DNA from 2 places in the Paenibacillus sp. MER 180 genome. Region 1 is predicted to be linked to the other one. Evidence: riboswitches for the same ligand, from Rfam matches in the RefSeq annotation. Region 1 holds a riboswitch; the other holds the start of a gene.
The links. A riboswitch is a leader RNA that binds a small molecule or an ion and turns the genes downstream of it on or off. The one in region 1 is predicted to bind glycine.
Positions count from the first base shown of each region.

Region 2: linked by a shared signal. The riboswitch ahead of M3661_RS09700 (alanine/glycine:cation symporter family protein) and the one ahead of gcvH (glycine cleavage system protein GcvH) in region 1 are both predicted to bind glycine.

Region 1 covers NZ_JAMAVT010000005.1:226,336-237,711, reverse strand. The annotation lists gene M3661_RS10450 (FeoB small GTPase domain-containing protein) at 1-424, opposite strand, end outside; gene M3661_RS10445 (FeoA family protein) at 421-675, opposite strand; gene M3661_RS10440 (NAD(P)H-dependent flavin oxidoreductase) at 1,218-2,351, shown strand; gene M3661_RS10435 (PASTA domain-containing protein) at 2,714-4,309, shown strand; gene gcvPB (aminomethyl-transferring glycine dehydrogenase subunit GcvPB) at 4,446-5,903, opposite strand; gene gcvPA (aminomethyl-transferring glycine dehydrogenase subunit GcvPA) at 5,900-7,255, opposite strand; gene gcvT (glycine cleavage system aminomethyltransferase GcvT) at 7,252-8,379, opposite strand; glycine riboswitch at 8,481-8,604, opposite strand; glycine riboswitch at 8,608-8,702, opposite strand; glycine riboswitch at 8,866-8,974, shown strand; gene gcvH (glycine cleavage system protein GcvH) at 9,168-9,560, shown strand; gene murI (glutamate racemase) at 9,738-10,571, shown strand; gene M3661_RS10405 (GNAT family N-acetyltransferase) at 10,531-11,124, shown strand; gene M3661_RS30725 (DUF5316 family protein) at 11,246-11,376, opposite strand, start outside.
Region 2 covers NZ_JAMAVT010000005.1:65,947-77,322, reverse strand. The annotation lists gene M3661_RS09710 (aldo/keto reductase) at 1-10, shown strand, start outside; gene M3661_RS09705 (pyridoxal phosphate-dependent decarboxylase family protein) at 271-1,728, shown strand; glycine riboswitch at 1,924-2,030, shown strand; gene M3661_RS09700 (alanine/glycine:cation symporter family protein) at 2,179-3,519, shown strand; gene M3661_RS09695 (sigma-70 family RNA polymerase sigma factor) at 3,681-4,214, shown strand; gene M3661_RS09690 (DUF4179 domain-containing protein) at 4,211-5,326, shown strand; gene M3661_RS09685 (alpha/beta hydrolase) at 5,421-6,338, shown strand; gene M3661_RS09680 (ClbS/DfsB family four-helix bundle protein) at 6,535-7,059, opposite strand; gene M3661_RS09675 (hypothetical protein) at 7,351-7,938, shown strand; gene M3661_RS09670 (hypothetical protein) at 7,944-8,390, shown strand; gene M3661_RS09665 (MerR family transcriptional regulator) at 8,533-9,291, shown strand; gene M3661_RS09660 (hypothetical protein) at 9,294-9,887, shown strand; gene M3661_RS09655 (serine hydrolase domain-containing protein) at 9,984-11,376, shown strand, end outside.

The DNA.
Region 1 (11,376 bases):
CAGGAACGCCAAGCTTCTTCTCGATCGCATTAATGTCGATCTTAACACCGAGCCGCTTCGCCTCGTCCATCAAGTTAATGCAGACAACAACGCGGTTGGTCATTTCCATCACTTGCAGTGCCAAGTTCAAATTACGCTCCAGTGATGTCGCGTCCAGTACGACGAGTGTCACATCGGGTTTCTCAAAAATAATATAATCCCGAGCGGCTTCCTCGTCGGCTGAATTGGAATAGAGCGAATACGTACCCGGCAAGTCGACCATTTTATAGGAAGTACCTTCATGATTGAAGTGGCCTTCTGCTGTTAGGACGGTTTTTCCCGCCCAGTTTCCCGTATGCTGCCGCATTCCTGTAAGGGAATTGAACAAGGTACTTTTACCGGTATTTGGATTGCCGGCTAAGGCAACCGTATATTGTTTTGTCATTGATCATCACTCCCAACTAATTCACCATACATGAGTGTGCTTTCTTCCTTGCGAAGCGCTATCGTTGTATTATTGACTCGGAATGCGATCGGATCGCCGAGCGGACTGCGCTGCAGCACTTCGATCACATTGCCTGGAACAAAGCCGAGATCAAGTAATCTTCTCCGTAGTACTCCTTGAACCTCGATTCGATTCAACCGTACATGCTGGCCTGTGCCAGCGCTGTATAGCGTTACGACATTTGAATGCATTACATTCACTCTCCTGATTTCACCATGTCCTAAAAAGTTTGCCCAATGCAAGATTTGCCCCAAAAAAAAGCGGAATTGTTCCATTCGTGCTACTTCATTAGTATAGGTCAACTATGTTTGTTGGGCAACAAAAACTTTCCCCGATGCAAAAATATTTATATTTATCATATGCGCGAAGGGTGGAAACGTTGCCATCTTTTCCGTGAAATTATCATTCTAGTTGGATTGATCATTATCGCGTTCTGAATATCGTGAGTGCGCTTCTCGACAGTGATGATGGTACACGGTTTACGCTTATCCGACCAGCAATTCTAAACCCTGCTATGATTCATAGACATTGTACGCACGATGACACTGATGGGAAACACATTATGTCAATGCATCAATTATGCACGGAGTCAGAACAAGTGAAAGTGGTCATTATACAGGAAATTCCATCTCTTTCGTCGAAGGGTAGGAGTGTGGAACGAGGCGATCTCGTACATGTACGAAAATAGCATGATCGATGTTCAAATCCTTGGTGCAGAAGGGAAGATTGAATCGTGAGTGATAGATTGAATAAGACTAATACGATAATCCATCGATTAGGCATCCAATACCCAATTATTCAAGCAGGGATGGCAGGGGGAGCAACCACACCTGAACTTGTAGCGGCTGTATCGAGCGCTGGAGGGCTCGGGACGCTGGGAGCGGGATACATGCAGCCTGAACAGATGCGAAAAGCAATTCGGGCAATCAAACAGCTTACGAGCAAGCCCTTTGCAGTAAATCTATTCATACCAGAACCAGCCGGGATTGATCAGCATATATCGGATGCAGTGATGGAAGATTTGCAGAATATCGATAGACATCTGAATCAGCAAGGTCAAGAAATCAGCGAGGGTAGAAGCAAAGATAGAAGCAAAGTGACATACTGCTTTGATGAGTCAGCTTATCGGCTAACTTTTCATAACCAGATTCAAGTCATTCTTGAAGAGAACGTTCCGATTCTCAGCTTTACATTCGGAATTCTCGATGAGAACTATATTCGTCAATTGAGAGAAGCTGGCATCCTCTTAATAGGAACAGCAACACATGTTGCCGAGGCGAAACAGCTTGAAGCTGCAGGTATCGATATGATCGTGGCTCAAGGCAGTGAGGCAGGCGGGCATCGCGGAACATTTGCAGGAGACCCCTATTCAGCTCTAATCGGCACATTGGCGTTAGTTCCTCTTATTGCTGATCAGGTATCGGTTCCCGTCATTGCTGCCGGCGGTATAATGGATGGACGCGGGATAGCGGCGGTCATGGCCCTTGGAGCACAAGCAGCACAGTTAGGGAGTGCTTTCCTGCTGTGCAAGGAGAGTGGGGCACATCCCGCTTATCAAGCGGCCATTCGCGCATCTGACGAATGCAGTACGGTCATTACGAGGACAATCTCAGGCAAGCCTGCAAGAGGAATACGGAATGATCTCATTCGCAGGCTAGAGACTTATCACGATTCCATACCTGCTTATCCAATTATGAATGAACTTACGAGAGGCGTTAGACAGTCGGCTGCTCGAACCAATAATCCTCAATATATGTCATTATGGGCAGGGCAAGCAGCACGAATGGGGGAAGTTCAAGGGGCACATGACAAGATGGAGCAGTTGATCAAGCAATGGAGAGATGTAGTGAAGACGTTGCAAATGTAAAATTGAGAGCGACCGATGGTGATACAATGATGATTAAACAATGACGAACAATGACGAACGATGATGAAACGATGTCAAATCAATGATTCAGCAACGACTAGACAACGAATAAATCACGATAAATTGATGACGAAATGTTGATGAATCGTTAATGAAAATGATGGAAGAAAATAATCTGAAAAATTTGCGAAAATGAGCCAGATTAAGCTATGTAGGCGATAGTTTAAGGAATTGGCAAATAGCTGCACAATGTTTCGTTAATGCAAGTTTTGCAAAAAATCATAATTTGCTTCATAATGTCTTAGGAGAGCTCGACGTTCAGCGTTGGGCTTCCAAGCATGAATCGCGGAGGAGCAAGACATATGAGTGCTTACATTGGGGAACGTTATCAATTATGCAAGGTAATTTTGCATTTGGCAGATGGAGTTTTATATGAAGCCATAGATTTGTCACTTAAGAGAGATGTATTTATATATTTGGTAGAGAATAAGGGACTGGATAAGGCTGAGCAATGCAAGAAAGCGTTTGGTCAAATCTCGCATTTTTCAAATAATCGATTCTTCCATATGCTGAATGCAGGGACGTCCGGCAGTGATTTCTTCGTGGTGTTCACCTCCTATAACGGAATGCCGCTGGCGAAGTACATACAGCATCACGCGCTGAGTGCCAACAAGACGCTGTCCTTGTTATATGAAGTTGGTAAGGCGATTCAAGATGCGCTGGAATCGAATATTACGAACTTCTCCGTATCTGTCGACAACTTGTGGATTACGGAGGATCATCAAGTTCTTGTGATGAACTATTGGTCAGAGGCACCGACCGAGCGCTGCGGTACATTGGGACTGTGCTACTTGCTGTATCAGCTGAGCACACTGCATTTGAATGTGCCTCAATACTATGAAATGTATGAGTCGCGCTTGGCCGGTGCATTGAAGGAACTGTCTCCAGGTCAGAAGGAAGCGCTGTTGTCTCTCGTACAGAGTGTCTATTTAGGAGAAATCTCGCAGTTTTCCTTCATGCTGACGCTCCGCGAGATTATGGATTCGCCGAACATCCCTGTGAAGACAATTGGGGGCATTTATACGCCGCCCGTTCCGAAAGTGGATCCAGAGCTGCTCATCACTGCTGAGGAAGAGGCGGAGGAAGAAGAAGCCGCACCTTATGAAGCGGATAACGCGGAGAATGTGGGCCGCAAGAAAATGATACTCATTCTTGCATGTGCTGCTGTATTTATTTGCGTATTGGGCGGAGCAGTCATGTTGGCAAACTCCTTGTCGAAGGCAAATGATGCAGCGATATCTACTGATGCTCCAGAGTCTACCGATCAGGTTGCAACTGAGAATCCAGCAACAGAGCCGGGAACGGATTCAGATGCAAGCCAACAGGACTCCGGCTCTTCTACAAACGTAACAGAGCCGCCAGCGACGGATAACAATAATAATTCATCCAATGATAATTCCTCTCAAGAACGCGAGACGGAGAAGAAATCGGATGATTCGGATCGGAAGTCGACTGAGCGTGACCGTGACCGTAATAGGGATTCCAACTCGAACAATACGAGTGTAACTCCGCCTACGACGCCAGAGAAGAAACCTGACGATCATACAACAGATTCTGGAACGACGAATAACGGCGCTCATGATGGTCAGACAGGGACAACGTCAGACACGACAACGCCACCAGACGGTCAGCAGCCTGATGGCCAGCAGCCGGATCCGAACACGAATACAACGACGGAACCGCCGAATTCTGGTGAGATTGCTGTTCCTAACTTAGTGGGCTTGTCGAAGGAAGAAGCGGAGAAGCAGGTTCTTGCAAGCGGCTTGAAATATGAGTATGTTCTCGAGAACTCGGATGAACAGGAAGCAGGGAAAGTATTTAAGCAAGAGGTTCCTGCTGGTGGAGCTGCGAAGAAGGGTGACAAGATTAAATTCTATGTTAGCCGAGCGAAGAAATAATTAAAGCAATCTAAAGTTGTAATACTGAAGGACTGAAGGTAAGTTACATTTCGTCCAATAATGAAATGCCCCGAGTGCCGTAACCGAATTGTCGGTAGGCGCTCGGGGCATTTTGCATGTTGCTGCTTATTACTAATTAATTACAAGCACAGTTCAATACAGGCTTCCGCGCGGCTTGGGTTTCATCTAGTCGCTTCACATCCGTATAATGCGGTGCATTCAGCAGCAGTTCAGGTTGTTCCTTCGCTTCCTGTGCGATCTGGATCATTACATCGATGAAGCGATCCAGCGTCTGCTTGCTCTCTGTTTCCGTAGGCTCGATCATCATACATTCCTCGACATTGAGCGGGAAGTAGATGGTTGGCGGATGGAAGCCGAAGTCAAGAAGGCGTTTGGCAACATCCAGCGTCCGCACACCGTACTGCTTCAACCCTTTGCCTGACATCACAAACTCATGCTTGCACACGCCTGGATATGGAATATCGTAATAAGGCGCCAGACGGTGCATCATGTAGTTGGCATTCAGTACCGCGCATTCAGATACACGGCGCAGCCCTTCTGGACCGTAAGTGCGAATATATACATAGGCGCGCAAGAGGATACCGAAGTTACCGTTATAGGCCTTGACTCGTCCCATGGACAGCGGAGAGCCTTGATCGAATTCATATGAACCATCCTCAAGCTTCATCACCGTAGGGGAAGGGAGGAATGGAATCAGCTTGCTCTTCACGCCAACAGGGCCAGCACCAGGGCCGCCGCCGCCATGAGGCGTGCTCATCGTCTTGTGCAAATTCAAATGGACAACATCAAAGCCCATATCCCCAGGACGCGTAATGCCCATAATGGCATTGGAGTTAGCGCCATCATAATAGAGCAATCCGCCAGCTTCATGAACAATGCTCGCGATCTCGACAATATGCTCTTCGAACAATCCGAGCGTGCTCGGGTTCGTGAGCATCAATGCTGCCGTATCAGATCCAACAGCGGCTCTGAGTGCTTCCAGATCAACGAATCCTTGTTCGTTAGACGGTATTGTAATCGTATCTAAGCCAGCTACAGTTGCACTAGCGGGGTTCGTACCATGAGAGGAATCAGGAACGATTACTTTCGTCCGCTGCTCGCCGCGGCTCTCATGGTAAGCACGGATCATCATCAACCCCGTCCATTCTCCATGCGCGCCTGCCGCAGGCTGAAGCGTGACCTTATCCATACCAGTTAAGGTAGCGAGATCCTCTTGCAGCGTGTACAGCAGCTCTAGAGCCCCTTGCACCGTGCTTGTAGGTTGATAAGGATGGATTGCTGCGAGACCTGTCAGCCTTGCTGCATCCTCGTTAATTTTCGGATTATATTTCATCGTACAAGAGCCGAGTGGGTAGAAACCATTATCTACGCCGAAGTTGCGGCGTGATAAGGCGGTATAATGTCGAATCACATCAACCTCATACACTTCAGGCAGCTCGGCCTCTTGACTGCGCAGCATCGAAGTTGGGATAAGCTCTTGAATCTCGATTTCTGGAACATCACATTCAGGTAAGGAATAGGCAATACGCCCAGGATGACTCAATTCAAATATTAGTGCTTGTTCCGGTTTCATACGCAGCTCACCTCCAGCAGGTCAATAAATTGTTCGATGTCTGATTTGGATTTTTTCTCCGTGACCGCAATGAGCATATGTCCTTCCAGTTCAGGATAGAAGCGGCCAAGATCCAAGCCGCCAATGAATCCGTTGTCCAGGAGCAGAGACTGCAATCGATCCATGTCAGTATCTTGCGGGAGACGAAGTACGAATTCATTGAAATAAGGCGCTTGGAACGCTAATCCAAGATTGGGCTTGTTGTTGATGTAAGCAGCTGCATAATGAGACTTCTGTATATTGAGCTTCGATACCTCTTGCATTCCCATCTTGCCCATGACGGACATATAGACGGAAGCAGCAAGAGCAAGAAGTGCTTGGTTCGAGCAGATGTTGGATGTCGCCTTCTCGCGACGAATATGCTGTTCTCTCGCTTGGAGTGTAAGAACAAATCCACGCTTGCCATCCAGATCCTTGGTCAAGCCGACAATTCTGCCTGGGATGCGGCGCATATAGGGCTCTGCAACGGCAAAGAAACCGCATGTAGGACCGCCGTAAGATGCTGCAATGCCAAGCGGCTGGGCATCTCCAACACATACGTCGACACCTAGTTTGCCAGGGCTCTCCAACATAGCAAGACTCAGTGGATTCGTACTCATGATGAGCAGGCCTTTATTTGCATGTGCAATCGGTTCAATGGCGCGCACATCTTCAATGCATCCGAAGAAGTTCGGGGACTGAATCAGTACGGCAGCAGTCTCGTCCGTGACAGCACGCTCCAGCTGAGCAAGGTCAGTCACGCCGTCTTGATATCCAATCTCGACTACTTCAACATTAAGTCCTCGAGCCATTGTGCGAACAATCTGTCTCGCTTCTGGATGGACAGTGCTCGAGATGACAAGCTGCTTGCGCTTCGTTGCGCCAACCGCCAGTGCTCCAGCTTCTGCAAGTGCAGTAGCGCCATCATACATGCTGGCATTGGCAACAGCCATACCAGTCAACTCGCATATATAGGATTGAAATTCAAAGATTGCTTGCAATTCACCCTGACTGATTTCAGGTTGATAGGGTGTATAGGCTGTATAGAACTCTGATCTAGAGACTAGATGCTGAATGACTACAGGGATATGATGATCGTATATTCCAGCACCAAGGAAGCTGGTATGGCTCTCACTGTTAGCATTGCGGGAGGCCAATTCCTTCATATGCTTCATCATGGCTGCTTCATCTAATGGTTCAGACATTGGCAGTACTCCATTGTAACGAATGGAGGCTGGGATATCGCGGAATAGCTCGTCAATGGAAGAGATGCCGATCTGCTGCAGCATGTCAGCCTGATCTTGTTCCGTCACTGGAATGTAACGATGCTTCATGATGGATTCGCTCCTTTGGCAGGGGTCGGGATTCGTTTATAAAATGGAGTCGAGACGACGCGGGCTTTCAACTGCTTGCCGCGAATTTCGACAAGAATTTCTGTATCCAATTCAGAGAATGCGGATTCAATCAAGGCCAGCCCTAGATTGCGCTTTAATGTCGGCGACTGTGTTCCTGTTGTAACTTCTCCGATCACGCGCCCATCTGCAAGCACTGGATAATGGGAGCGAGGAATGCCTTTGTCGATCATCTCAATGCCAACCAGCTTTCGTGCCGGTCCATCGGTCTTCTGCTTCGTTAATGCTACACGGCCGATGAAGTCGCCCTTATCCAGCTTGACGAATCGTGCTAGTCCTGCCTCAAGCGGCGAGATATCGGCTGTAATTTCTTGTCCATAGAGGGGGAGACGTGCCTCGAAGCGCAAGGTATCTCTAGCACCAAGCCCTGCTGGGAGCAAGCCGAACGGTTCGCCCGCGCGAATCAGTTCATTCCATACGTGTGCTGCATCCTCTACGGACAAGTAGAGTTCGAAGCCATCTTCACCGGTATAGCCTGAGCGAGACAGCAATGTTGATACGCCGCAGACTTGTGCATCTGATAGGAAATGGAATGGTGTGAGCGAATCAATAGGTGCTTCAGTTACCGCAGCAAGAATAGCTTGGGCATTCGGCCCTTGAAGGGCAAGCAATGCTGTGCGATTCGATACATTGGTCAAGGTAACGCCATGAATCAGGTGTTTCTGCAGCCATGCGTAGTCTTTATCGATGTTGGAGGCATTAACGACGAGCATGTAACGGTCGCTCTTCATCTGATAAATGAGAATATCATCGACAACTCCTCCATCAGGGTAGCACATCAGCGTATATTGTGCTTTGCCATCCTCGAGCCGCGATACATCATTTGTTGTCATCTGTTGAAGAAATGTCAGGGAGGCAGGGCCGCTTACGATAAATTCACCCATATGGGAGACATCGAATAGACCTGCATGTGTACGAACTGCTTCATGCTCTCGCTGAATGCCGATAAATTGAACAGGGAGCTCCCAGCCGCCGAAGTCAATGCAGCGTGCACCCGGATAAGCAGAGTATTGATCAAATATTGGCGTTCTCTTCAATTGACTCATGAATTCACCTCGATACGCGTATTTGGACTAATTATCGGTATACGAACATAAAAAGGACAGCCGAAAGAAAAGTGGATGCATCGCATCCTCTCATTCTCTCGCTCTGTCCTTTGTACCTGAGAGTGTCGCCGATTGTCGCAAACAAATTGTTTGTTTCCGTGTCTACCATCGACTTTCCCCTTGGGTGACTGTATTCGTTTTCATGAATAGCAGTGCTCTCCAGAGGTGCGTCCGGTAAAAGTCCTTTTGCCTGAGAGATTCACCCATTCAGGCTTACTCCTTCGGCGCTGCTATGTCTCAGCAGTCTCTCCCTTTACCATCATTCGCCATTTTCAGCTGTCATCTCTACATTAGTTGAGCTTTCCACACTTTGTCAATTGATATTTTCTTCACAACTGATTTCATAGCTTGTCATATTGACAATCATGCATATCTTGCAATAATCTAATGGTGTTATAATTACCCAGTTTAATCGTAATTCGCGAACGAGGAAGGTCGGGAGAGTTTGACAATTGCGATTGTCAACACCGAAGGAGCAAGTTGCCAGCCGCCGATTGGCAATGAATCTCTCAGGTTCCATAACCGCCATTCTGACGCAGCTCTGGAGAGTGCATTTTCTATGCCGCCAAAGGGGTAAGTTCAACCGCAGTTGTGGCTGTGGAGGAACGGGAACTCTCAGGTACCGAGGACAGAGAACAAGGCGACAAGGCCGCTTCCTGTCCATTTTTACGATCTCGATTGGATAGACGGCCTGATGAATGACATTATGAATGAAATGGGGCGTTGACATGAGTGAAGTGAAGAATGGATTGTTGTATAGTGAAGAGCATGAATGGGTAGTTGCCATAGAAGGCAATACGGTACGGGTTGGCATTACAGATCATGCACAATCCCAGCTGGGAGACATCGTATTCATCGAATTTCCGCCAGTAGGAACCAGCTTGTCCGCAGGGGACAGCATGGGATCAATTGAATCGGTGAAGACCGTATCTGAGTTGTACTGTCCGGTATCCGGAACAATTACGAAGGTCAATGATGGATTGGAAGCGTCGCCAGAGCTTGTGAACAGCAGCCCCTACGAAGATGGATGGATTGCAGAAGTTGAAGTAGAAGGCAGCGTTGAGGAAGCTGTGAAGCACTTGCTGAATGCAGAGCAGTACACGAAGCTGATAGATGAATAGTTGAAGGAACAATAGGTTGAGAATCTAAGAACCTGCTGTACCGGTATCATGCTGGTGCAGCAGGTTTTTTCATTTGCTTTCTGACAAATTTCGATAGGATTCACCGCCGAAAAGGAGTACAATATAAGCATCGACAACTAGATGTTGCAATGCTAATAAGAATGCTAGGTGAATGGAATGACAATCGCTTTTTTTGATTCTGGAATCGGTGGAATAACCGTGTTGGCTGAGGCTATGAAGCATATGCCGCATGAACAATATTTATTCTATGCAGATACGCTGCATGTCCCTTATGGGACGAAATCTCAATCTGAAGTAATGCGCCATGTACATTCAGCTGTGGAAGACATCATGCAGCACAATGTTAAGGCGCTTGTTATTGCGTGCAATACAGCGACAAGCATCGCAGCGTCTGAACTAAGACGGAAGTACGACATTCCGATCATCGGGATGGAACCAGCAGTCAAGCCTGCCGTGGAAATGAACCGCGACAATGGCAAGCGTGTGCTTGTATTCGCGACAGCTTTAACCTTAAGTCAGAACAAATACCATACATTAATCAGTCGAATTGACGAAGAACATATTGTGGATTCGATTCCCTTGCCGGAATTGGTAGAATATTGCGAGCAGTTAAACTTTGATAAGGGAGTGATAGGAGACTACTTCGTGCATAAGCTTGCTGGATTGGATTTGAATCAGTATGGAACAATTGTGTTAGGGTGTACGCATTATCCCTATTACAAGCACATATTGAGAGACATTATCCCTGCTCATATCCAGCTTATAGACGGCAGCCATGGCACCGTGCAGCGTCTAGCACAAGTAATGCAGGAAAACCAGCTTAAGCAGTCATCAGATACGTCAGTTCGCCCTTCAATTCAATTTATGTGTTCAAGTCATGAGCAGCAATACATAGACAAGTTACAGACTGCACTCTATACCTATCAGACCTTCGGGGGAATGGATACGAATGAACAATCAATTGTTCGAGCTGACGGGGAGCAGTGCTAAGCTGATCCCGATGCTTCCTGAACATAAGGAAGATTTATATGAAGCAGCATCTCATCCTGATATTTGGCACTACTTGCCGCGCACCATCCGCAGTCTTACGGATGCAGAACGAGTGATTCATGATGCTGTTCTGAACCGCGAGAAGGGGACTGAGTATCCATTCGTTGTCATTGATCAGCTTACAGAGCGAATTATTGGCGCAACGAGAATAATGAATATGTCTGCCTTGCATCGATATGCCGAGATTGGCGGCACATGGTATCATCCTTCTGTATGGCGTACTCGCATCAATACAGAGTGCAAGTATTTGCTGCTGCAATATTGCTTTGAACAGCTGCATACGATTCGTGTTCAGCTGACGGCAGATGTGCGCAATGAGCGCTCGAATCGCGCCATTCAGCGGTTAGGAGCCGTATACGAAGGGAAATTGCGCCGACATCGGGTGATGGAAGACGGGTATATTCGCGACTCGAATGTGTACAGCATAGTTGATGAGGAATGGCCACAGGTGAAGGAGAGGCTCGAGCAATATTTGCACCAGGTGTATGTGTAGTTATACCGCTATTCAATCGTTCAATTCACAGTTATGTATCAATAATACAAAGAGAGGATGTGCCCACCAAGTAGATGGGGCTAACATCCTCTCTTTCTTATATGATGATTAAGCCGCTCGCTTATAGGACAAAAGTAAAGATAATGATGGATGTTACAATACACGGCAGCCCAATTAAAAACATCGTACCGCTAAATTTAATATTTCTTCGATGGTCTTCTTCCGGAATGTGACCCATATTAAATTTAAGCT
Region 2 (11,376 bases), 160 kb from region 1:
GCCTGAGTAAATGAGAAAGTAAGGAAGCAATAGACACCGTCTCTAGGTAATAGGGGCGGTTTTTTTGAGTTGAGATTTCGAAATCTTGCGCTCATATTCGAAAAACGATGTAAATGGAAGGACGGTAAGTATAATAGAGTGATAAATGGTCTGTCCTCATAGCGAGCTGATAAACTGTACCTGTTCAATTGTCGTCTTGGTCGGTAAGCTATTATTCAATTGGAACATCTTTCTTGAATTGAACAGTGGAAGGGAGTTGCTGGATTCCGTATGCTTAGACAGAATCCGATCTTGGATCTATCAACTGAGGAACAGTATATGCTAGGCTCATATACGTTAGAGAAGATCAGTCAGTATCTATCATACACCGACGAGGTAGTAGTTGCCCCTGAATTAATCCCATCAGAGATTGTGCAGTATGCGGAGCAAATTGACTTTGCTGCTCCTGTCAAGCCTCAAACTGCGGTTCAGCATGTTATAGAAGGACTGCGTCGATATCAAGTGCACACAGCACATCCAGGATATTATGGCTTATACAATCCCCGCCCGAACTTTATGGGGATTATGGCAGACACGATAACAGCGGCGTTTAACCCCCAGCTTGCTGCATGGAGTCATGCGCCGCTTGCCGTAGAAATTGAGAATTATGTACTGCGTGAGCTCGCCACTCAATTTGGTTACTCGCGTGATGTTGCTGATGGAACCTTCACGACTGGGGGAGCGGAAGCCAATTTGACTGCAGTCTTAACGGCTCTATCTTATCATTTTCCAAAGTATGCAACAGACGGATTAGCAGCTCTGGAGAAGCCACCCATTCTGTATGCTTCTGAAGAGAGTCATCATTCATTGGTGAAAGCGGCTCGTTCCTGCGGGCTTGGAACGAATTCAATTCGCTCCATTCGTACGAACGATTCCTTGCAAATGGATATTGGAGCGTTATTAGAACAAATACGTATAGACCGCGCGCAGGGTTTTGCCCCATTTCTTATTATTGCTACAGCGGGAACGACGGGAGCCGGTGCAATTGATCCGTTAATGGAAATCGCGGCAGTAGCGGAGCATGAACAGATGTGGCTTCATGTGGATGCTGCTTATGGCGGCGCAATCGTATTGGATTCCGAGCTGTCCTTCCATATGGATGGTATCCAGCAAGCAGATTCAATCGCGTTTGATGCTCATAAGTGGCTGTCCGTTCCGATGGGGGCGGGCATGTACTTCACACGGCATTCACGTATATTGAATGAAACCTTCCGTATAACGGCAGATTATATGCCGAAGGAGGGTGAGGAGCTGCCCACGATTGATCCATATACGCATTCCATTCAATGGTCACGGAGATTTATAGGATTGAAGCTGTATTTATCCCTGGCTACAGCGGGTTGGGAAGGATATCGGGCTGTCTTGCGACATCAAGTTGAAATGGGCAAGCTATTCCGAGAAGAATTAATGCGATCTGGCTGGACAGTTGCCAATGATACCGTGCTGCCTGTCATTTGCTTTCTTGATCAAGAAGCATGGACACGAAACGACCAGGACTTCGCTCTATTTGTGAATCAACACGTATTGAGCACAGGGAAAGTGTGGCTATCCGTATTTACCATTCATGGTGTACCAACGCTGCGTGCATGCTTTACCAATTACGATACGAATGTGCAGAATGTGAGTGAACTCATTCATTTATTAAATGAGGCCAGATCCCTATATTACAGTCACCAAGCACATGTGTGATAGATGGTATGGGATAAATTACAATGCAATGGATCATTGCACAATGATAGTGTGTCTACTATAATGTTACCTACAACTTTATAACTGGATGAAGTTTGCGGGAGATAGACGAATCGTCTAGCCGAAGGGGTAAGCTCTCAGGCGCTTAGACATATCGAACCTTGAGCTCGAATACGTATAAGCAGGACCGTAAATGGACAGGACTCTGGAGAGACTCCATGATTGGGGCACCGAAGGGGCAAGACGAATTTGATTCTCGTGGATTCGTTAAAACTCTCAGGTAAAAGGACAGGGATGCAGAAGCGTAGAAAAATCGTAAGTCATTGGTATGATGATCTTATTTAGGTATGTCACTTACGTCAGGTTATTTATTCTGCACACATGTCCCCAGGGTCAAATCATTCGATTTGACTCTTTTTATTATTCACAAAGAGGGGAACTGATTTGACAATGATGGAACAATGGTTAGACAAATTGAACAACATGGTATGGGGAGCACCGCTTCTTATTTTATTAGTAGGAACGGGAATTTTATTAACGATCCGCTTGGGAGCGCTACAGTTGTTCCGCCTGCCGCTCGCCTTGAAGTTAATATTCAAGTCGAAGAACGAGGGAGAAGGGGATGTATCCAGCTTCGGGGCATTGGCTACTGCGCTGGCGGCGACAATTGGAACTGGTAATATCGTGGGGGTTGCTACTGCAATTAAGGTGGGTGGACCCGGTGCATTATTCTGGATGTGGGTTGCTGCATTCTTCGGAATGGCCACCAAATATGCGGAAGGATTGCTTGCTGTCAAGTATCGCAACATTGATGACAATGGACAAGTGCTAGGCGGTCCTATGTATTATATTGAGAAGGGACTTGGCATGAAATTCAAGCCGCTTGCTGTATTCTTTGCGATTAGCGGAGTACTGGTTGCCTTGCTTGGAATTGGTACATTTCCGCAAATTAATGCGATCGTCACTTCTACAGAAGCAAGCCTTGGTGTACCTGCAGTAGTCACTGCGGCAATCGTGACTATCGTGACCGCGCTTGTTACAATTGGCGGGATTCAGAGTATATCGCATGTGACGACGACAATTGTTCCTGTCATGGCTATTATCTATTTTATCGCGAGCTTTGTTGTGCTTATTGCATTTGCGGATCAGATACCGCACGCACTGTCGTTAATTTTCCAAGGCGCGTTTAATGCAACAGCAGCAGGTGGCGGCTTCTTGGGAGCAACGGTTATGATGGCGATCCGCAACGGGATTGCAAGAGGTGTATTCTCCAATGAGTCGGGACTCGGAAGCGCACCGATTGCGGCTGCGGCTGCGAAGGTAAAATGGCCAGCTGAGCAAGGACTCATATCAATGACCGGAACATTCATCGATACGATCATCGTCTGCTCGCTTACAGGATTAACATTGATTGTAACGGGTGTATGGAATGGCCCAATGGAAGGAGCGGCCATGACACAGGCAGCATTTGATGCTGCGCTGCCATACGGTTCCCTCATTCTTATGTTTTGCTTGATTTTATTTGCATTCACGACGATTCTTGGCTGGAACTATTACGGCGAACGGTGCATGGTTTATTTATTCGGTGTCAAATCGATTCTGCCGTACCGCCTTATGTTCATTGCGATCATTGGCTTTGGGGCATTTATCAAGCTGGATATGATATGGAAGCTTGCTGATATTGTAAATGGATTAATGGCGCTGCCGAACTTAGTTGCACTGCTCGGTTTGTCTGGAGTCGTCGTGTCTGAGACGCGTCTATATTGGAAGCATAGGGAATCCGAAAAATAAATAGAAGCAGGAAGCAATTCCTGCTTTTAAGTAAACTGCCAAATGCATGAAAGTGAACATTTGGCAGTTTTTTTGCGTTTAATGAAACCTTTTGCCTATCTTGTGCATCTAATTGACAGTTTGATTCGCGTGTATGGGGTAAAGAAGGGAGTAGAAACGGCTTGCATAGCGATATAGAGACAGAAGTGAGATTGGCTAAGGAAGGTAATAAAGAAGCATTTATTCGACTCATCAAGCAGCATGAAGCCCAAATGTTCAACATGGCCAGGTCGATCGTCAGAAGGGACGAGGATTGTGCAGATGCGATGCAGGAGACTGTGCTCAAGGCTTATCGCGCACTGACAAACCTAAATCATCATGCCTATTTTAAGACTTGGCTCTTTCGGATATTGATCAATGAATGCAATATGATATTGCGGAAGCAGGCTCGCATCATCATGCTGGCTGAACTCCCAGAAGTTGGTGTTGCCACGGCTGAATACAGTGATCATCTTGATTTGCGTCAGGCGATCTATCGGCTTGAGGAAGTATCTCGCAATATTGTTATTTTGTTTTATTTTCAGGATTTGCCTATGCATCAGATCGCCGAGATGATGGATATGTCCGTGGGCGCGGTGAAGACACGGCTGCATCGGGCACGTCACACGCTCGCAGAATGGCTGGATGATACTGAAGAAAGGAAGATGAACGGATGAAAGACATACAACTGCCTATCGATCAGCGACTGGAACAGCTTAGGGAACCATATATTAGCGAGCTGCCAGAATCCGTTCGCAACCGAATGGATCGGACATACCAGATCATCGACGAGATGCTTCCTGGACGGAAGAGAAGAAGTCGGAAGAACCGCTGGCTGCGCAGAGTGTTGATTTCAACAGCGGGTGTAGCGAGCCTCGGGATGGTCATGATCTTCTCGGGTCTTGCCTCTCCAGCGATCGCACAGACGTTAAAGCAGATTCCGTTCATGGATAGCGTATTCAAACTGGTGGGGGATCTTGGCTTGCAAACCGCTGGAGAAAAGGGGATGGTCACCTCAGTCAATCAGCGCGTAACCCATAAGGGAGTGACGCTCACGATTTCTGAGATGATGTATGATGGCAGCAGGCTATCTCTAGTGCTCAGTAGAGAAGATTCGAAAGCGGCGAAGGTTTCTTTTTTTCAGTTATGGAACAAGCAGCGCATGCTAAGCAAGCGAGCCAATAATATCGATTTTTATATGGGAGACAAGCAAATAAATACCGGGATGGGGCTCCAGCCGGGTGGGGAGCATGCTCCGCAATCGATAATCGTTACCGCTTTAGATTCTGCTGATCTTGAGCTTCCAGACTCGTTCGAAATGAAGATGGTCGTGTATTTGGCTGATGTGGATGAGAATTACGAGTTTCTCTTCCCGATCAAGAAGGATACGGAGCGAACGATTATCCTGAAGACATCAGAGACCAAATCACATGATTCGATAAATATGTCGATCGATCGAGTCGAAATTACCCCCATCACAACCCGCTTGCTCGTCGGTGTCCACGGGGCAAGCGGAGAAGAAGATTATCGTAAAATGCTGGATGCAATACCGGATAGCTATAAAGTTGATGGGTTCCTCAATCTGGAGTTCGATATCGAGGATGAGCAGGGAAATGAACAGAATGCAATTGCTGGGAATGGTTCAGGAGAAGGAACAGGAATGGTGTTCTCAACCTCTTACGAGCCGTTCAAGGTGAAGCCTAGCTTAATCGTCATTAAGCCGTTTGTTAGAAAAGGCCCGGATAAGAATTATATTCCACAACTGGAGTTCAAGCTGCCCGTTCGATGAAAGGATTGCATTCCTCGATCATTCGCGTGTAACATGAATATTGATGGAATTATGCTATTACATCATGTATTTCAGTCGGAGGAGAGTTCACATCATGGAGCGCTTGAGTGATTTGGAACCAGGTATTCGAAGCATCGTTAAGGATTTTATTGAATCAGGACGTCCTTCTGCGAGACAGAAGAGCTATCAGGATCGCCGTCAAGGTTATGTACAATCGGTTGTGTTGGCAGGAGAAGCGGAGCCTATATGGGAAATCACCGATCATACGATCGATTCCATCCCTTTACGCATTTACCGACCGTCGTATATGTCTAATCTTCCTGTTATGATCTATTATCATGGCGGGTGCTTTGTGAGCGGGGATTTCACAACTCATGACCGTCAGTTAAGAGCACTAGCTAACAAGGGGAACTCGATCGTGGTAGCGGTAGATTACCGCTTGGCACCAGAACATGCCTATCCAGCTGCTCATGATGATGCCTATAAGGCCGCACAAATTGTGCGTGAGCATGCCGTATCTTGGGGAGGAAATCCGAATGATATTACACTGGCAGGTGATAGTGCGGGCGGACATATTGCGCTAGTAACGTCCTTGCGGCTCAAGGCGCAGAAGGAATGGATGCCAACAAGACAAATCTTGATATATCCGATGTTGGACGCTAGTGGTTCAAGCGAGAGTTATCAACGGTACGGAGATGATTACGTGATCACTCGCGATGCACTGCTCAGCGGTTTTGAAGCTTATTTCGGAGATATTTCATCTGAACATCTAGAGGCGAGTCCTATTCAGCGAAGCGACTTGGAAGGATTGCCATACACGCATATTCTTCTTGCCGAATTCGATCCTCTTGCAGACGAGGGAGAAATGTTGTATCGACGCCTGCTTGAAGCAGGAGTTGGTGTTGAGTGCAGGAAGTATTTTGGTGTCAATCACGGATTTTTCCAACTTGCGGGCATAAGCGGCGCTGCACGGACGGCCATTCAGGATGTTGCCTCTATTATGACGAGGTAACAATAGATACAATCATTTGCTTGAACTAGATATAGAAAAGCTGAAATAGATATAGATATAGATATATAGTTATAGATATAGATAAAAAGAAGAGATAAAAAGGTGAATAGATAAATTCCTAGTTGAATCAGCGGCAGACGGTTCATATCCGGTTACGAGCGTACTGATCTGCCGCTGCACAACTAGGTGAGCAGTGTTAAGGCATACTCAGAAAACCTTTCTTCCATTTTCTGATTTTCGTACGGAATGATGTAAATGGAGCAACCGAATTAATATGTATCCATCGAGCCATCGGCCAATTCTGCTTATCCCCTGTCCAATTGCGAACCCCTTGTATGAATAATGCCTCATCGCTATAGCTATCAATCCAATTCACCCACAGCTGTACGGCATCCTTGAGTTGATTGCGCAATTCAGTTAATGAGTAAGATGAATAATGCTCGTAGAAAGATAGATATAATTCACCGAGTTGATTCCACTTATAGTCTAGAGAAGGCATATTTACGATTTCGCCTTCCTGTTCCTGCTTGTCCCACCCCATAACGAGATGCAGCCAGCCTAATTGATAGGCGATGATCTCGGCTGGAGTTCGATCTACCCCAGTGATCCGCACATCCCTTGCACTGTCCTCGATATCGTTGAATTCTTCATCAAACCGCCTGTAGGTATATTGGATTGCATCAATTAAGGCAGCCTTATTGTTGTAATGATATGCTGTCATTGTGTTATCCCTCCTATTCAGTTCCTGTATATAGTATGACATTGGTAACCTGACAACTGGATGTCAACAATAAATGAACTTTGGAAATTTTGATTTCGCTGTAGAGTCTGTAGAGTTGGAAAGTTCCTTTTGCAATCGGTGATATTCATAGGCTTTAATGGGATTGTTCCAAGATCCATGTCTGTCTATTGAGCTTGTTTTGAAATGTCTGATAGAGTAGTGATAGCAATAATGGCAATAAAAGGATTTTGGTCTATATCATAGTACATTACAGGAAGGTGCTTGCTAGGGATGAATAAGATGTTTGCCACGCTAAGTGCAGTCATCGTATTAGCATGTTCATTACTAATATACCATTTTGTAATGGATGATTCGCATGTTGAACGTACCAATTCACACAGTCAATTATCGCTTATCGATGCACTGCATGTTGGAATGGTAGCGGCAAAAAAGTGGAATCCCGAAGCTGTCCTACTCTATGTGACAAGCGTGGATGACGGGTTAGGGAAGACAAGTGGACAAGAAGGTACAAGGAGTCGATGGAATTTACAAGTGGGTGCCCCTGCGAACAAGCGCGCTGTTATTGCGATTCGGGATGGAAAGGTGGATAAGGTCATACCTGGAATAGGTAATTACAATTCCGAATGGATGGTATCTACCGACAAGGTCAAGATTGACAGTACTGTGGCAGTACTCAAAAGCATACGTTCAAGACATTTGCTGCCTGGAGATGGATGGGCTAACGGCTATCACTTTATTCTTCAGGCAGGAGAAGGATTGACTACAATTTTGGTGATTGGCCGAGATGATCAAGATCAACTGCAGCAGATCGAGTTCGATGCTGTAACGGGGAGGATATTGTCTGGACAAGGGGAGTGATTAAGATGAGAAAGTGGTTTGCAGCCATAATCATGTCAGCAGCACTTCTAGTTACCGGAGTATCTACAGCGAAGGCGGATATCACGTATATGAATGAAGATTTTACTGCTTATACAGGGGCAGCAGGAGACAATAACCCGGTGTTTGCTGGTGGAAAAGCTGCCTACATCGGTGGTGTTGCTGTGCATCCGACAATCTGGGGGGCGGGAAACTGGAACAAGCCTGTTTTTCCGTTTGGTACAATGATTGTATTAAATAATAATGAGAGCATATCGATTCCAGGCGGTTACGTGATAAACACGTTTGTTGTGGAAGATACAGGGGATCTCAAGAATACAGCTAAACTCTCATATCGTTGGATTGATGTCTATTTCGGGAAATATAGCACTGCCAATCATCAAGCGGCTATTAACTTTGGCAAAAAGAAGCTCAGTTATACGGTAATATCTTAATAACTATTGGAATAGGGTACTACTGGAATCAGCATTTCTCCATATCTAAGGTGAGATGCTGTTTCTTTCTGTTTTCAAGCCTTGCCTATGACGTTACGTCATAGTGTACATTGAAGGTATTATGACGAGAGGAGATGTCCTATTGAATGAACACATGTATACCGTTAAAGCTTTTGCAACACTAACTGGTGTTACAGAACGCACACTTCATTTTTATGATCGGAAAGGGTTGATGGCTCCTTCTAGTTACAATGAACATGGACATCGTCTGTACAGTAAGGATGACATTTCAACCATGCAGAAAATTATTACTCTCAAATATTTGGGGTTTTCTTTACAGGAAATCGCGGATTACCTTGCGAACCACGATTCACCTCAAATGCGCGATACACTGCAAAAGCAGAAGGCTATGCTCGCGAAAAAAAGAGGAGAGCTTGACTATGTAATCAATACGATTACGCGGGTGGAGCAGATCATGCAAGATGAAGATTTAGACAGTGACCTGTTACTAGCGATCATCCACTCGATCCATCGTGAAAAGGAACAAGAAGAGTGGCTATCAGACCGATTGCCACAATCAGTTATCGAACATGCGCTTCTAAAGCATCTTTCCCCACAGGAACGACTAAAATTCGAGAGGGAAATGCTCGCAATTGTGAATCAATTGCAGCATTATTGCAAATTAGGAGTATCGCCATCCGAAGTAGTGGTTCAGCGTACCATCGAGCACATGATTACGACTATGAATGAACACATTGCACCACATTATCAGGAGAAAATAGCGGAGTTAGATCTCGATGATCATTCGCTGCTTTACGTGTCCATATTCTCCAAGGAAGTAGAGGATTACATCAAAGAGGCCGTGCATCGATTTGAGGAAAATCAGTTAAGGAGGAGCTGAAGATGTCAAGCATCGTATCAGATGTACGTCATCTGATCTATTATTCGATTATGATTTGGATGAAGAAACCAGGTAAGGAGCGGGGAGAGGCATTCTCCTATCATCAACATTCTCAGTTGAAAACCATGGCCATCTTTTTATCCATTTTACTTATAATCGAAGGTGTATTGTTTCATTTTCTCGTACAAATGTGGAGTGAACTTGCTGCATGGATCCTTTCAGCTATTAATATCTATGGACTGTTCTATTTGATGGCACTATATAAATCTGCGAAATACTTGCCACACCTAGTTGTGGACAATCGAATCATTATTCGTTGTGGTTATCAAAACAGGATTGAAGTGCCCCTGAACAATGTTGCCGTCATACAGAAGGCCAAAGAAATCAGCATGGGGGAGAAAATTCCGAAAGATATGCATTATGCCGTCATTATCTGTGATTCCCCACAATACGAAATTGTTCTAAAAGAACCAATCGAGACAAAAGGGTTGTTCGGGAGGACGATCCCGAAACGTTCCGTGGTATTCAGGTGTGATAACCCGGAAGCTTTGCTGCTGAAGCTAAATCAAGGAATCCAACATGCTAATGGGGGGTGATTCGTCGAGATAAATCAGATGTTACTGGAAATAAACTGAACTTTCTTAGCGTTCAAACGTACTATCCTATAAGTACATAATTGGGGAGGCATAAGAATGAAGAAAAGCTTGTCTTTGGTATTGGCAATAAGTATGGTTGTTGCAATGCTTGTTCCGACGAGCGCAATGGCTGCAGCTTCAAATGGGGGCTTGAATTACTCCGCTACTAAAAAAGTTGCTACTGAAAAAGCTTCACTGTTGACGGACACTTTCGGTACGACAAGTGTTCAATATGCACTTATTGATCATGGTAACATCGTAGTATCTGGGCAAGCCGGTAAGAATGATGCTCAAGGAAAAGTACCACTGTCGAAAAACACGATGTACGGAATCGGATCAACCAGCAAGGTATTTACCACGGTAGCCGTTATGAAACTGGTTGAAGAAGGAAAGGTAGATCTAGATACTCCTGTTGTGCAATACATCCCTGAATTTACAATGAAGGATGAGCGGTACAAGAAGATTACACCGCGGATGCTGTTGAATCACTCTTCGGGGCTCCGGGGATCAACGTTAGGAAATAGCTTCTTGCTTGGGGACAATGACACGATTAACCACGATACGATGCTGGAGCAATTGAAGAAGCAGACGCTGAAGGCTGATCCAGGTGCATTCTCTGTTTATTGCAATGATGGATTTACATTAGCTGAGATTCTGGTAGAACGGGTGAGTGGAATGGGCTTTACTAAATTCCTTCATCAATATATTACAGAACCAGCAGCTATGTCTCATACAAAAACACCATTGGACAATGCAGATAAAACAAAGTTTGCAGGCACGTATCACCCTGCATATGAAGGGCAGCTCCCTACGGAAAACGGCAATGTCATCGGTGCGGGGGGAATATACTCGACGGCTGAGGATTTAGTTCGTTTCGCGCAAATCTTTACAGGGGAGAATGACAAAGTATTGTCGTCTACATCTGTTAAAGCAATGCGTCAAGAGGAATATAAGCGCGGATTCTGGCCAGAAGGAGAAGTAGACACGGTTGTGAACTATGGACTTGGATGGGACAGTGTAAAGCTCTATCCATTCAATAGATACGGTATCCAAGCTGAGAATAAGGGCGGCGACACGATCATGTATCATGCTTCGCTGGTTGTACTTCCAGAGCACAATATGGCAGCGGCCGTCTTGTCTTCAGGTGGATCCAGCTCGACGAATGCGATGTTGGCGAACGAGATGGTGTTGCAGGCATTGAAAGAGAAAGGTACGATTAAGGAGTTACAACCTGCTAAGTCATTCGGCAAGCCGAAGAAAGCAGCAATGCCAGCTGATGTTGCCAAGTATGCAGGTTATTATGCGTCAACCAATGTTGTCATGAAAGTGGCCATTGCCAAGAACGGCGAACTGTCTATCACTTATAATCAAGCGCCTGATATGCCTGCAGCGAAGTATGTATATACAGCAGACGGCACATTTATGAATGAAGAAGGAACGACGAAGATAC